4 regions of the Streptomyces sp. NPDC002701 genome follow, and region 1 is predicted to be linked to each of the others. Evidence: riboswitches for the same ligand, from Rfam matches in the RefSeq annotation. Region 1 holds a riboswitch; each other region holds the start of a gene.
The links. Region 1 has a riboswitch for cyclic di-AMP ahead of ACFYXC_RS15855 (M23 family metallopeptidase). Riboswitches for the same ligand answer to the same signal wherever they lie in the genome.
Positions count from the first base shown of each region.

Region 2: another riboswitch for cyclic di-AMP. It lies ahead of ACFYXC_RS07035 (peptidoglycan DD-metalloendopeptidase family protein); the one in region 1 lies ahead of ACFYXC_RS15855 (M23 family metallopeptidase).
Region 3: another riboswitch for cyclic di-AMP. It lies ahead of ACFYXC_RS33535 (LysM peptidoglycan-binding domain-containing protein); the one in region 1 lies ahead of ACFYXC_RS15855 (M23 family metallopeptidase).
Region 4: another riboswitch for cyclic di-AMP. It lies ahead of ACFYXC_RS28700 (M23 family metallopeptidase); the one in region 1 lies ahead of ACFYXC_RS15855 (M23 family metallopeptidase).

Region 1 is NZ_JBIAQL010000005.1:18,127-21,327, reverse strand. Features, by position in the region: gene ACFYXC_RS15860 (PP2C family protein-serine/threonine phosphatase) at 190-1,377, shown strand; cyclic di-AMP (ydaO/yuaA leader) riboswitch at 1,710-1,867, shown strand; gene ACFYXC_RS15855 (M23 family metallopeptidase) at 1,879-2,928, shown strand; gene ACFYXC_RS15850 (PrsW family intramembrane metalloprotease) at 3,038-3,201, opposite strand, start outside.
Region 2 is NZ_JBIAQL010000002.1:614,665-617,865, reverse strand. Features, by position in the region: gene ACFYXC_RS07040 (SGNH/GDSL hydrolase family protein) at 1-221, opposite strand, end outside; gene ACFYXC_RS07035 (peptidoglycan DD-metalloendopeptidase family protein) at 464-1,423, opposite strand; cyclic di-AMP (ydaO/yuaA leader) riboswitch at 1,428-1,584, opposite strand; gene ACFYXC_RS07030 (alpha-galactosidase) at 1,885-3,201, opposite strand, start outside.
Region 3 is NZ_JBIAQL010000019.1:117,719-120,919, forward strand. Features, by position in the region: partial or broken gene ACFYXC_RS33530 (HAD family hydrolase) at 1-466, shown strand, start outside; gene ACFYXC_RS33535 (LysM peptidoglycan-binding domain-containing protein) at 712-1,461, opposite strand; cyclic di-AMP (ydaO/yuaA leader) riboswitch at 1,467-1,632, opposite strand; gene ACFYXC_RS33540 (polyprenyl synthetase family protein) at 2,521-3,201, shown strand, end outside.
Region 4 is NZ_JBIAQL010000013.1:115,048-118,248, reverse strand. Features, by position in the region: gene ACFYXC_RS28705 (GntR family transcriptional regulator) at 1-632, opposite strand, end outside; gene ACFYXC_RS28700 (M23 family metallopeptidase) at 838-1,632, opposite strand; cyclic di-AMP (ydaO/yuaA leader) riboswitch at 1,645-1,801, opposite strand; gene ACFYXC_RS28695 (M16 family metallopeptidase) at 2,032-3,201, opposite strand, start outside.

The sequences.
Region 1 (3,201 bases):
TGAAGACCTGAGGCCGGAATCCATGGGATTCCGGCCTCAGGTGTTTTCCCGTCCACGTCTCCCCGTCCATCGTCCGGGGGGCGTGCGCCCGCACGTCGGACGAGGTGGCGCTCACCCGCCCGGTCCCCGTCGGCTCGCCCCGCGCTCCCGCTCCCGGAACGCTGGACGCAGGCCGAGGGCAGGAGACAGGTGAACGGGCGTCGAGCGGGCGAGCAGCGGGCGCCGGGTTCCGCCGAGCCCTCCGCCTCCGCCGAAGCCTCCGCCGAGCCCTCCGCCGATCCGGCGCCCGGCTCCGTCGCGGCGCCCGAGAGGCGGTCCCTGTCGTACACCCGCGAATCCGTCCGCGTGCTGCCGGCGCTCCTGATCGTCGCGGGTGTCCTCTACGACCTCCTCACCCCGCGGTACTTCACCGCGGCCCCCTTCCTCACCGCCGCCCTGCTTGTCGCCGCACCGCTCCTGTCACTCCGCGCCACCGTGTGGACGGGCATCGCGGGGACGACTGCCATGGTCCTTGCGACCCTGCGGTTCACCATCGACGCGAGTGCCGTCACCGAGATCGCCACCGTGGCCACGGTCGCCTGCCTCGCCGTCGTCATCAACCGGCTGGTGACCCTGGGCAACGCCCGCCTCGCCTCCGCGCACGAGATCGCCGAGGCCGCCCAACGGGCCGTACTGCCCGAACCGGCCGCGCGGACCGGCGGGCTCGACCTCGCGGTCAGATACGTGGCGGCGCAGGCCGACGCCCTCATCGGAGGTGACCTGTACGCCGTGCAGGACACCTCCTACGGCGTCCGGCTCGTCGTGGGGGACGTACGAGGGAAGGGCATGGGCGCGGTGGCGGCCGTGGCCGTCGTCATCGGGGCCTTCCGCGAGGCCGCCGAACAGGAGGCCACCTTGGGGGCGGTCGCCCAGCGGCTGGAGCGGGCACTGACGCGCGAGGGAGTCCGGCGGGACAGCGTCGAGGTCTTCGAAGGCTTCATCACCGCCGTGCTCGCCGAGATCCCGCACGGCACCCAGGGCGTACGCCTGGTCAACCGCGGCCACCCCGGGCCCCTCCTCCTGCTTCCCGACGGAACCGTGCGCACGCTCGCCGCGGCGGAGCCCGCGCTGCCCCTCGGCATGGGCGACCTCGGGGCCTGGCCCGACCGCGTGCAGGAGGCGGAGTTCCCGTGCGGGGCCATGCTGCTCTTCCACACGGACGGACTCTCCGAGGCCCGGGACGAACGGGGCGACTTCTTCGATCCGGCGCGACGGCTGGCCGGGCGGTTCTTCACCGGCCCCGACGCGCTGCTCACCGAGCTGGTGGCCGATGTCGACCGGCACACCGGGGGCGGGAGCACGGACGACATGGCGCTGCTCGCCGTGCGACGGCCGTGATCCCGGCCCGCCGTGCCCCACACTGCGGGTGCTGCGTGCCGTGCGTGTGCGGCATGTGCTGCGTGGGGTGCGTGGGGTGCGTGTGGTGATTTTACGAGGGCTATATCACCTGCAGTAGTCGAATGACGCCCCTGCGCACAACGGCTGACACATCGTCAGCAAAATTGGTGCCCGTGAACGGCGATCGACTCGCCCGATTTACCCCGCTGACGTCCTGTTGGTCCAGGCCAGGAGCCGTAACGATCATCAAGAACAGCTTGGAATCAGGTGCCTCGGTCTATTAACGTTCGATAACGCAGCGCGGTCGTCCCAGCCGTCACAAGAGACGGCTCCGTGCGCACGCGCCGAATCCCGCAAGGGAACCGGGGAACCACCTACATGGGGTGAATCGCGTGTCTTTCGCGGTGGAGTACACCGCGGTTGACGCGCGTAGGAGACCTTCCTGCTCCGAACCCGTCAGCTAACCCGGTAGGCGAGAAGGAAGGAAAGGAGCGCGCCCACGTGGCGTCCAATCGGCCTGCGCCCGCACCCTCGTTCGTGCCGAACGAGTTGACGGGTGAGACCTCGGGTGAGAAGAAGCCCGACACCTTCGCCTTCGGTGCCCCCAAGGACGAGGAGACCTGGGAGGTCTGGAATCCCAGTGCGGACACCGTCCTTCCCGTCCGCGGCCGGCACCGCGTCTCCAAGCAGCGTGGCGGAGGACTCGCGCGCAGCTCGACCGTCCTGGGCGTCGGTGTCATAGCCGCCGTCGGCGCGGGCGGTATGGCCACCGCGCAGACCGGCAAGCCGCCGGTGTCGATCTCGGTCCCCGACCTGCCGAACGTGGGCTCGCTGATCTCGGACGACGAGGTCCCCGAGGGTTCCAGCACGCCGCTCACCGCCGCCGGCCTCACCACCGCCGACGCCGAGCAGGGCAACGCGGACGCCGGCGAGGCCCTGCGCGCCCGCATCATGCTCCAGGCCGAGCTCCAGCAGGACCAGGTCGACCGCGAGGCCCAGGCGGCCGCCGAGGCCGCCGCCGCGAAGAAGGCCGCCACGCTCGCGGCCAAGGAGCAGGAGGCGGCGAAGGCCAAGGCCGCCGCGGCCAAGGAGAAGAAGGAAGAAGAGGCCAGGGCGAAGGCCGAGGCCGCGCGCCTCGCCGAGCTCGCCAAGCAGTACACGCTGCCCACCTCCTCGTACACGATCACCTCGACGTACGGCCAGGCCGGTTCGCTGTGGTCCTCAGGCCAGCACACGGGTCTGGACTTCGCCGCTCCCACGGGTACCCCGCTCAAGGCGGTTCACAGCGGCACGATCACAGAAGCGGGCTGGAACGGCTCGTACGGCTACCGCACGGTGCTCACGCTCGACGACGGTACGGAGATCTGGTACGCCCACCAGTCGTCGATCGGCGTCAGCGTCGGGCAGAAGGTCAGCACCGGCGACGTCATCGGCCGTGTGGGCGCGACCGGGAACGTCACCGGCGCGCACCTTCACCTTGAGGTCTACACCAGCGGTGGTGCGCCGGTGGACCCGATGGCCTGGCTGCGGGGCAACGGGCTCAACCCGTAGCAACTCGGATCAACCCGTAGCAACTCGTACAGCAGCGGCTGTCTTTGTTCCATCGAGCCGGAACCCGAACCGAACGGTTCGGGTTCCGGCTCGTCTGTGACGACAGGGGCTAGGAGCGGTACGGGTTGTATGCCGGGTATCCCTGCGGGTACCCGTACCCGGGCCAGGGTGACGGCGCCGGGGGCGGGGCCGTCACCCTGGCTGCGTACTCCAGCGCCGGGCGGGCCGGCTCCCGGCGGGCCCACAGCTCGTGCAGCAACTCCCGCTCACGCA
Region 2 (3,201 bases), on a different contig from region 1:
TGCGCGACGATCTGGTCGAGCAGCTTCCCGCGGACCGCGAGATTGGTGTACCTGAAGTCGCCCTCGGGCCGCCGGTCCGCGAGCAGCACCGCGAACCTGTCCGCCCATCCGACGTACGCCCCGTCCGGGCCGGGGTCGCCGACGCCCTCGGTGAAGCTGTCCCCCACCGCCACGTACGACCCGATCGGTGATCTGTTGTCGTTCTTCGAATCGTCTGCCACGTCGGCCCATGATTCACCTTCCGGTGTGAGCTACGCGACCGTAGGAAGGGGTTGACGACCGGTGAGAAAAGCCACGCGTCAAGTGTTGGTCAACCCCGGAATAACGGGCGCCTACACGAATCGTGCCGCGGCTCCCGGACACCGGCGTCACGGCATGCCGAAGGCCGGACCCCGGGGATCAGGGGGTCCGGCCTTCGGAACGGACGAGCCGGGCGGTACGGCCCGCGACTGCGGGCCCGGTCTCAGAGGGAGACGCCCTTGGCGCGCAGGTAGGCCAGCGGGTCCACGTCCGAGCCGTAGCCCGCGCCGGTGCGGATCTCGAAGTGCAGGTGCGGACCCGTGACATTGCCCGTCGCGCCGGAGAGGCCGACCTGCTGGCCCCCGGTCACGGTCTGACCGGCCGAGACGGAGAGGGAGGACAGGTGGGCGTACTGGGCGTAGTGGCCGTCGGCGAGCCGGATGACGACCTGGTTGCCGTACGCGCCGCCCCAGCCGGCGGAGACGACCGTGCCGGCGCCGACGGCCTTCAGGGAGGTGCCGGTGGGAACCACGAAGTCGACGCCGGTGTGGTAGCCGCTGGACCACATGCTGCCGGACATCTTGTACGGGGTGCCGACCGTGGGGCTCGCGACCGGCAGCGAGAAGCCGGTGGCGGTCGCGGTGGCCGCCGTCCTGGACGCCGTGGTCGTCGTCTTCTTGCTCGGGGCCGCCTTCTTGTCCGTGTCCGTCTTCCTGTCGGCGGACTGGCCGGACCCGGAGGTGCTGGAGCCGGTGCTCGGGGTGGCGGCGGCCTTGCCGCCGAGCGCGAGCTTCAGACCCGGGTGGATGAGCGACGGGTCACCGCCGATCGAGGTGCGGTTGTCCGCGTACAGCTTCTTCCAGCCGCCGGTGACGTCCTGCGTGTCGGCGATCTTCGACAGGGAGTCGCCCGACCGCACGGCGTACGTCCTGGTCGTGACCTTCTTGGCCTCGCCCTTTCGCGCTTCGGCCTTCTTCTCGGCGGCCGGAGCGGATTCCGGGGCTTTGCCCGCGGCATTCGAGGTACTCGGGACGGAGTCGGCGGCGGACTGCGGAGTCGCCGCGTGCGCTCCGGCCGCGCCGAGGAGCGGCAGGGCCAGTGCGGCGCCCCCGGTTCCGGCGGCGGCTATGGAGCGAGTGAGACGCTGGGCCTTGGGACGGCGGTGCTTACCCTTCGCGGGCATGACGAATTCCTCTCCGGCGCCTGCGAGGTGAGCTGTCGGGTGCGAGCTGGAGATGCCCGGCCGTGCTTGCGCGCGGCTTAACCCCTAGCCGTTCCGGAGACCGGAACAGGCGTCGTACCTGTGGGTCCCCCGCTCCTGCCTCGTACGGGTGAGTGCGGATTCCGGGCGGCGGCAGGATTGGGCGTCCGTCCGGATTGGAGGTGAACGTAAGCGACATGGAGAGGCGGGAACAACCTCTGGGGTTTCCTGTGTGCTCCGTTTTCTTGATCCCAGGTGTGCCTACCCGTCACCGTGTGTGAACCGGGGGACCGCCGCGTCCGCTGCGCCCCAGGAAACAAAGCGGACTTACGCGAGCATGGCGACAGCGGAACGTCACGACTATGACACTGCTCACCACGGCCGCCCCAGGAGCCCTCACCCGAGGGCGAGTTGGAACGAAAGCTCCATTACGGACACAACAGTCACATGCGACGCAGTCGGATAACTGCCGCATCCAGGTCCCCACGCAGCCCCGTCCGCACCCCGTGGTGCAACAGCACCGCACCCCGGTGCACTTCGCCCGTTTCGAGGCATTCGTACGACGCCCTCGCGTCGAGGCCGCGCAGCCTGAGCGGCGGAAGCGGTTCACCGTAGTGCTGCGCCTGGAGCCAGGCCAGGACGACGACCTCCGCGCCACGGACGTACTGCACGGCGCTCAGGCCGCCCTCGGGCGCCCGCAGCCGGTACAGGTCACCACCCTGCACGACGGGCCGGATCTCCTTGTAGAGCTCCACCCAGCCCCGCGCCTCGGCCAGTTCCCCGTCGCTCCACCGGGTCAGGTCGCCGCCGACTCCCAGCACGCCGGTCATCGCGCTGACGAACCGCAGACGCAGCGAGCTGACGCGTCCGTTGAGCTGCGTGTTCGGGCTGTCGGTGACCCAGGCGGCCATCACCCGCGCGGGATGCACCTGGCTGAACCCGTGCTGGATGGCGAGCCGGTCGAGCGGGTCCGTGTTGTCGGATGTCCACACCTGGTCCGTACGGGACATGATTCCGAGGTCGATCCGGCCGCCGCCGCCCGAGCAGGATTCGAAGGCCACTCCCGGATGGGCCGCCCGCAGCCGGTCCAACAGGGCGTACAGAGCGTGCACATGGTCCACCCACAGCCTCTGCGGGTACGCCTCGCCCGGCCAGCCCGCGTCGGTGAAGCAGCGGTTGAAGTCCCACTTCACGTAGTCGATCGGGGCACTGGAGAGCAGCGTGTCGAGCTGGTCCCACAGGTACTCCTGGACGTCCTCGCGGGCGAGGTTCAGGACGAGCTGATTGCGTAGCTCCGTCCTCTTCCGTCCCGGTTGGAACTGCACCCAGTCCGGGTGCGCGCGGTACAGGTCGCTGTCCGCGTTGACCATCTCGGGCTCGACCCAGACACCGAACCGCATCCCGAGCCCGTGCACGTGGTCGCCCAGCGGCTTGAGGCCGCCGGGGAAGCGGTCCGGATTGGGCGTCCAGTCCCCGAGCCCGGCCCGGTCGCTGGTGCGCGCCCCGAACCAGCCGTCGTCGACCACGAACAGCTCGACCCCCATGTCGGCGGCCCGGCGGGCGAGGGCGCGCTGTTGCTCCTCGGAGATGTCGAACTCCGTGGCCTCCCAGGAGTTGTAGAGCACGGGCCGGTATCGGTCCGCGTCCGGGATCACGTACGCGCGCTGGTACGCGTGCCAGGCGCGGCTCGCCCCGCCGAAGCCGCCGTCGCTCCACAGCCCCGCGAAGACCGGGGTGACGAAGCTCTCCCCCGGCTCCAG
Region 3 (3,201 bases), on a different contig from region 1:
CGACCAGGACGGGGTCGACGGCCTCACCCTCATCGAGCCGGGCTACGAGATGCCGCACCCGACGCTTCCGGCGGAACGGGTGCGACGCCGCGACGACCTGTGGACGCGGCCCATCAGCAAGGTGCTGCTGCGGCATCCCCTGCTCTCCGACGACGCGTTGGCGACCGCCGCCCGCGGAGTGATCGGTTCCCTCGCCACCGTCACGATGTCCGGTCCCGGCACCGTCGAACTTCAGCCATGCGGCATCACGAAGGCGACGGGGCTCGCGCTCGCCGCCAGGCGGCTGGGCCTGACGCCGGCGCAGACCATCGCCTTCGGGGACATGCCCAACGACATCCCCATGTTCGACTGGGCCGCGCGCGGCGTAGCGATGGCCAACGCCCACCCCGAGCTCAAGTCCGTCGCCGACGAGATCACCCTCTCGAACGAGGACGACGGCATCGCGGTGGTGTTGGAACGGATGTTCTCGGCCGACCGCGCCGACCGCGCCGACCGCGCCGACCGCGCCGACCGCGCCGACCGCGCCGACCGCGCCGAGCAGGCCGAGCAGGCCGACCCGAGCGACCGGGCGGGTCGGCGCGACGGGGCCGCCCGGCCGACCGGCGCCCTCGTCGGCAGGCAAGCCGGTCGCGGGGGCGGCCGCCAAGCCGGACAGGCGGGACAGGGCGCCGGACAAGGGGCCGGCCGGAACGCGGCTCCGGGCGCCGTCGGTCAGTAGGCCCCGAAGACGTTGTCGATCGAGCCGTACCTGTCGGCGGCGTAGTTGCACGCCGCCGTGATGTTGGCGACCGGGTCGAAGGGGTCGAGCGACGTGCCGCTCACGTGGTAGGCCGCGAAGGTCGGGTCGATGACCTGGAGGAGCCCCTTGGACGGCGTACCGGCGGCCGCGTTGGAGTCCCAGTTGTTCATGGCCTGCGGGTTGCCCGACGACTCGCGGATGATGTTGCGGTGGATGCCGTCGTAGGTGCCCGGGATGCCGTGCTGGGCCATGACGTCCAGCGACTCCCTGATCCAGCCGTCGAGGTCGTTCGTGTAGGTCTTCGCGGCGGCCGGGGTGACGGCGGATGTCTTGGCCGCCTGGGCGGTCTTCGCGGAGGAGCCGGCGTTCTTCGTGCCCACGGTCAGCTCGGTGCCGGGGCGGATGAGTGCCGGGTCGCTGCCGATGACCGCGCGGTTGGCCTTGTAGAGCTTCTTCCAGTCGCTGGCGGTGTGCGCCTTGGCGATTTTCGACAGCGTGTCGCCCTTGACCACCTCGTAGGTGACCAGCGAGACCTGCGGGACCGCGTTCGGAGCGGCCTGGGCCGCCTGCGCTGTCTGCGCTGCCTGGGCCGGCTGTGCGGCGTGGGCTCCGGTCGCCCCCACGAGGGGGAGCGCGAGCGCGACTCCGCCCGTGCCCGCGGCGACGATGCCACGCGTGAGGGTGTTCGTTCGGGGACGGCGGTGCTTACCTCGTGTGGGCATGACGAAATTCCTCTCCGACGCCTACGAGGTGAGCTGTCGGGTTCGGGCGGGAGATGCCCGGCCGCGTGCGGTACGCGACTACACCCCTAGCCGTGCCGATATCCGGTCCGGCGACTTACCTGGTTTCCCCGCTCCTGCCGTACGCGAGTGAATGGATGGCTGGTGTTCCGGGCGGTGGCAGGATTAGGCGATCCGTCCGGAGTGACGAGAACGTATGCGAGAGCACATGTCGCGAACAAGCCCCGAATTCGCGCTCGGACGGCTACGACCAGCCTCGGCTGGGACACATCTCTTGATCCATGCGGAGGGCGAAGTTCAACTTGCCTTTCGCGAACGGAAGTCGGTGGCCCGGACAAAATGATCAGTTCGGGCGGACGTGACCCAATTCACTGATTCGGATGCCGAATCAGCGAAACAACTTGGCAATTCGGACAAGTGGGGCGATCGGAATGGGTGGCCTTTCTTCCCCCGTGGTGGACCGGGAATGTGCCCGGTCTTTCGTGATCATTCGGTGCGCGCGTGAACTCGTCCGGCCCGCAATGGAATTCGTCCGGCCGGAATCCGGAGTGTCCAGAACGGGGCCTCGATGCTGGGGAATTCGGGTCGCGTGAATGCCGGACGAAGTGCCTGGCCGTGACCGTGACGGCGGATCAGGCGGCAGGGCCGGGGGTACGGCATGGGCGCGTGGGGCTTTGGTTCCGCCCTCGGGGGGAACGCGGGGGGCGTGGAGTGATCGGCGCTCTTGCCTGAAAGCGTGCCTCTTTCGAGATGTATCGGTCATATAAGGTATATCGGCAGATCAAGAACATACCTTCCGTGATCCGATACCGACCGGCCTGGCCGATGGGGCAAAAGGGACCAGGTGGAGCGTGTCCGGCAGGGCGAGGGCGGGTGACGGGCGGGCGCTCATCGTGATCGAAAGACGACCGGATACGCTGACTTGAGTGCCAGCAGCGACACATCGACAAACACCTACGGCATCCACAGCACCTACAGCACCTGAAACACCCAGAACATCCAGAGACCGCCGTTGAGAGCGTCAGCAGACAGGAGACCCTCGTGACCGTCGTCGGGCCGTTCGGGCTGAGCGTGCGGGACCAGGCTCTCGAAGCCGATGTCCAGGCCGGACTGGCGGCTGTCGAGGAGGGACTGCTCGAGGCCACCAAGAGCGACGTCCCGTTCATCACGGAGGCCGCACAGCACCTCGTACGGGCGGGCGGCAAGCGGTTCCGCCCGCTGCTCGTGATGCTCGCCGCCCAGTTCGGTGACCCGTACGCGCCGGGTGTCGTGCCCTCGGCGGTCGTGGTCGAGCTGACCCACCTCGCCACGCTGTACCACGACGACGTGATGGACGAGGCGGACGTGCGCCGTGGGGTGCCCAGTGCCAACAGCCGGTGGGGGAACTCCGTCGCGGTCCTCACCGGTGACTTCCTCTTCGCCCGTGCCTCGCACATCCTGGCCGACCTGGGCCCCGAGGCCGTACGCATCCAGGCGGAAGCCTTCGAGAGACTGGTCACCGGCCAGATCCTGGAGACCGCCGGACCGCGCGACGGCAGGGACCCGGTCGACCACTACATGGACGTGCTCGGCGGCAAGACCGGCTCGCTGATCGCCGTGGCCGGACGGTTCGGCGCGATGATGTCGGGCGCCGACGAGACGGTCGTCGACGTGCTGACGCAGTACGGAGAGCGGCTCGGCGTCGCCTTCCAGCTCGCCGACGACGTACTGGACATCGCGAGC
Region 4 (3,201 bases), on a different contig from region 1:
TGCCCGCCGGGAAAGCGCAGCCGGTGCGCGGTCGTCGCCCGCTCGGCGTGCAGCGCCGTGACCGACCGGGCCCGGTCGCTGTCGCCGCGGGCGACGGCGTCCACGATGGCCCCGTGCTCGGTCCACGACTCGGCGGGGTGCGCGGGCGCCTCGACCGAGTACATCCAGGCGATCTTGTGCCGCAGCTGGTTGAGCGTCGAGGTCAGCGCCGGGCTGCCGGATGCCTGCGCGAGCGTCTCGTGGAACCAGCCGCCGAGCGAGCGCAGATCCTCGCTGTTGCCCCGCCTGGCCCGCTCCTGCCCCAGCCTGACCAGGCCGCGCAGCACCTTGAGATGGGCCTCGGTGCGGCGCTGGGCGGCGCGGGCGGCGCCCAGCGGCTCCAGCAGCACGCGCATCTCCAGAAGGTCGGCGGCCTCCTGGTCCGTGGGCTCCGCGACGCACGCGCCCGCGTGCCGGCGGGTCACCACGAAGCCCTCCGCCTCCAGGGTGCGCAGCGCCTCGCGCACGGGGACCCGCGAGACGCCGTAACGGCGTGCGAGCAGTTCTTCGGTCAGCCGGCTGCCGCGCTCGTAGACACCCGCGACGATGTCGTCCCGGATCGCCGTGCATACCGAGCGCGCGGGAATACGCATGACCGGACCTCCGCCTTAATCCCCGCGAAACGCGGTCGATCGACGCCTGTTCAGCGACTCTATTGCAGAGAACGGGAAATTCCGAAGGCGGTTCGGAATCCATGGCTATTTTTTGGACACACGCCACTTCACCCCGCATCGAGGGGCATCGACCGGCGGAAGGCCCCGGCTCGGTGAGCCGGGGCCTTCCGCCGAGAGCCGTGGGTCAGACGTTCACTCCGTGCGAGCGGAGGTACGCGATCGGGTCCAGGTCGGATCCGTACTCCGCGGTCGCGCGCGCCTCGAAGTGCAGATGCGCCCCCGTGACGTTGCCGGTCGCCCCGGAGAGGGCTATCTGCTGCCCCGCAGTGACCGTCTGGCCCACCGAGACACCGATGGACGAGAGGTGCCCGTACTGGGTGTACGTGCCGTCGGCCATCCTGAGGACGACCTGGTTGCCGTAGGAGCCGCCCCAGCCGGCCTCCACGACGGTGCCGGAGCCCACCGCGAGCACCGCGGTGCCACTGGCGGCGTGGAAGTCGATGCCGGTGTGGCTGCCGGAGGACCAGACGGCGCCGCCGGCCTTGTAGGAGGTGGAGACGTACGAACCGGCGATCGGCGCGGTGTACGCGTTGAGGCGCTTGCGCTCGGCCGCACGGGCGGCGCGGGCCTCCGCCGCGCGCTCCTTCTCGGCCCTGGCCTCGGCCTTCGCCGCGGCCTCCTCGGCGCGCTTCTTCGCGGCGGCCTCGGCCTTCTCGCGGGCGGCGTCCTGCTCGGCGGCCTGCCGCTGGGCGGTGGCCTGTGCGTCTATCTCCTGGGCGACCGAGTCGCCGAGGGTGACGGCCTGGGTGAGGCCGGTGTGCCCGGTCTGCGCGACCGAGCTCTCCCCCGCGAACGCCGGGGCGGCGAGGGTGCCCACGACGCCGGTGGTGGCGAGGGCGGCGACGCCGACGGTCCTACGGGTCGTACGTGTCATGCGGCTGGGAAGACGGTGCTTCCCCGTGGCGCGGGTGAACGCCATGAAGTGGCTGGTCCTTTCCTTCCTTCTCGCCTACCGGGTTAGCTGACGGGTTCGGAGCAGGAAGGTCTCCTACGGACCCCCTTCGGGAAGGGCGTCCGATTCACCCCAGGGACGGTGGGTCCCCGGCTCCCCTGGCTCGCGCCGTACGGGGACTCGGCGATGACTGTCCGGTGCCGCGGGCGCGGCGCACTGCCTGACGAACAGCCGGACCGACGCTAAGCGGCGCCTCTTTCAAACGACAAACGGATCACCACTTTTGTAGCGCATGCCACAGAGCAGACAGGCAACCTCCCTACCAATACGGATAGATCAGGCAACCATGGACGAAGGCGGACAACGGCAGGCCCGGGCACCTCGTCGGTCGCCCGGGCCCACCCGCTGTCGGTCACCGGCCAGTCGCTACTCGGCCGTCACGACGCTGACTTCACCGATGCCGAGGGCCCTGACCGGCTCCTCGATCTGCGCGGCGTCACCGACGAGCACGGTCACCAGGCGGTCCACCGGGAAGGCGTTCACGGCTGCCGCGGTGGCCTCCACGGTGCCGGTCGCGGCGAGCTGCTGGTACAGCGTGGCCTGGAAGTCGTCCGGCAGGTGCTGCTCGACCTGGTCCGCGAGCGTGCCCGCGACGGCGGCCGCGGTCTCGTACTTCAGGGGCGCCACACCCACCAGATTCTGCACGGCGATGTCGCGCTCCGCGTCCGTCAGGCCCTCGGCGGCGAGCGTGCGCAGCACCTTCCACAGGTCGTCGAGCGCCGGGCCGGTGTTCGGGGTGTCCACGGAGCCGCTGATGGCGAGCATGGAGATGCCCGTCCCGTCCGGAGCGGAGCGCAGCACCTGCCCGAACGCCCGTACTCCGTAGGTGTATCCCTTCTCCTCGCGCAGGACGCGGTCCAGCCGGGAGGTGAGGGTGCCGCCGAGGCAGTACGTGCCGAGCACCTGGGCGGGCCACACGCGGTCGTGCCGGTCCGCGCCGACGCGGCCGATGAGCAACTGCGTCTGGACGGCTCCGGGACGGTCGACGATGATCACGCGGCCGGTGTCGTCGGCGGTCACCGACGGCACGGGACGCGCCTCGGCCTGCGATCCGGTCCACGCGCCGAGGGTGTCCGCGAGCAGGGCGTCGAGGTCGACGCCGGTGAGGTCGCCGACGATGACCGCGGTGGCCGTGGCGGGGCGTACATGCCTCTCGTAGAAGGCGCGTACGGCCGCGGAGTCGATCGCGGTGACCGTCTCCTCGGTGCCCTGGCGCGGGCGCGACATGCGCGAGTCCGCCGGGAAGAGCTGCCGGGACAGCTCCTTGGCGGCCCGGCGGGCCGGGTTGGCGGTCTCGTGGGGGATCTCGTCGAGCCGGTTGCGCACCAGCCGCTCGATCTCGCCGTCCTCGAACGCGGGCGCCCTGAGGGCGTCGGCGAGCAGGCCGAGCGCCTTGGGCAGCCGGGAGACGGGGACTTCGAGGCTGAGGCGTACGCCGGGGTGGTCGGCGTGGGCGTCGAGGGTGGCGCCGCAGCGCTCCAGCTCGGCGGCGAACTCCTCGGCGGAGTGCTTGTCGGTGCCCTCGGAGAAGGCCCT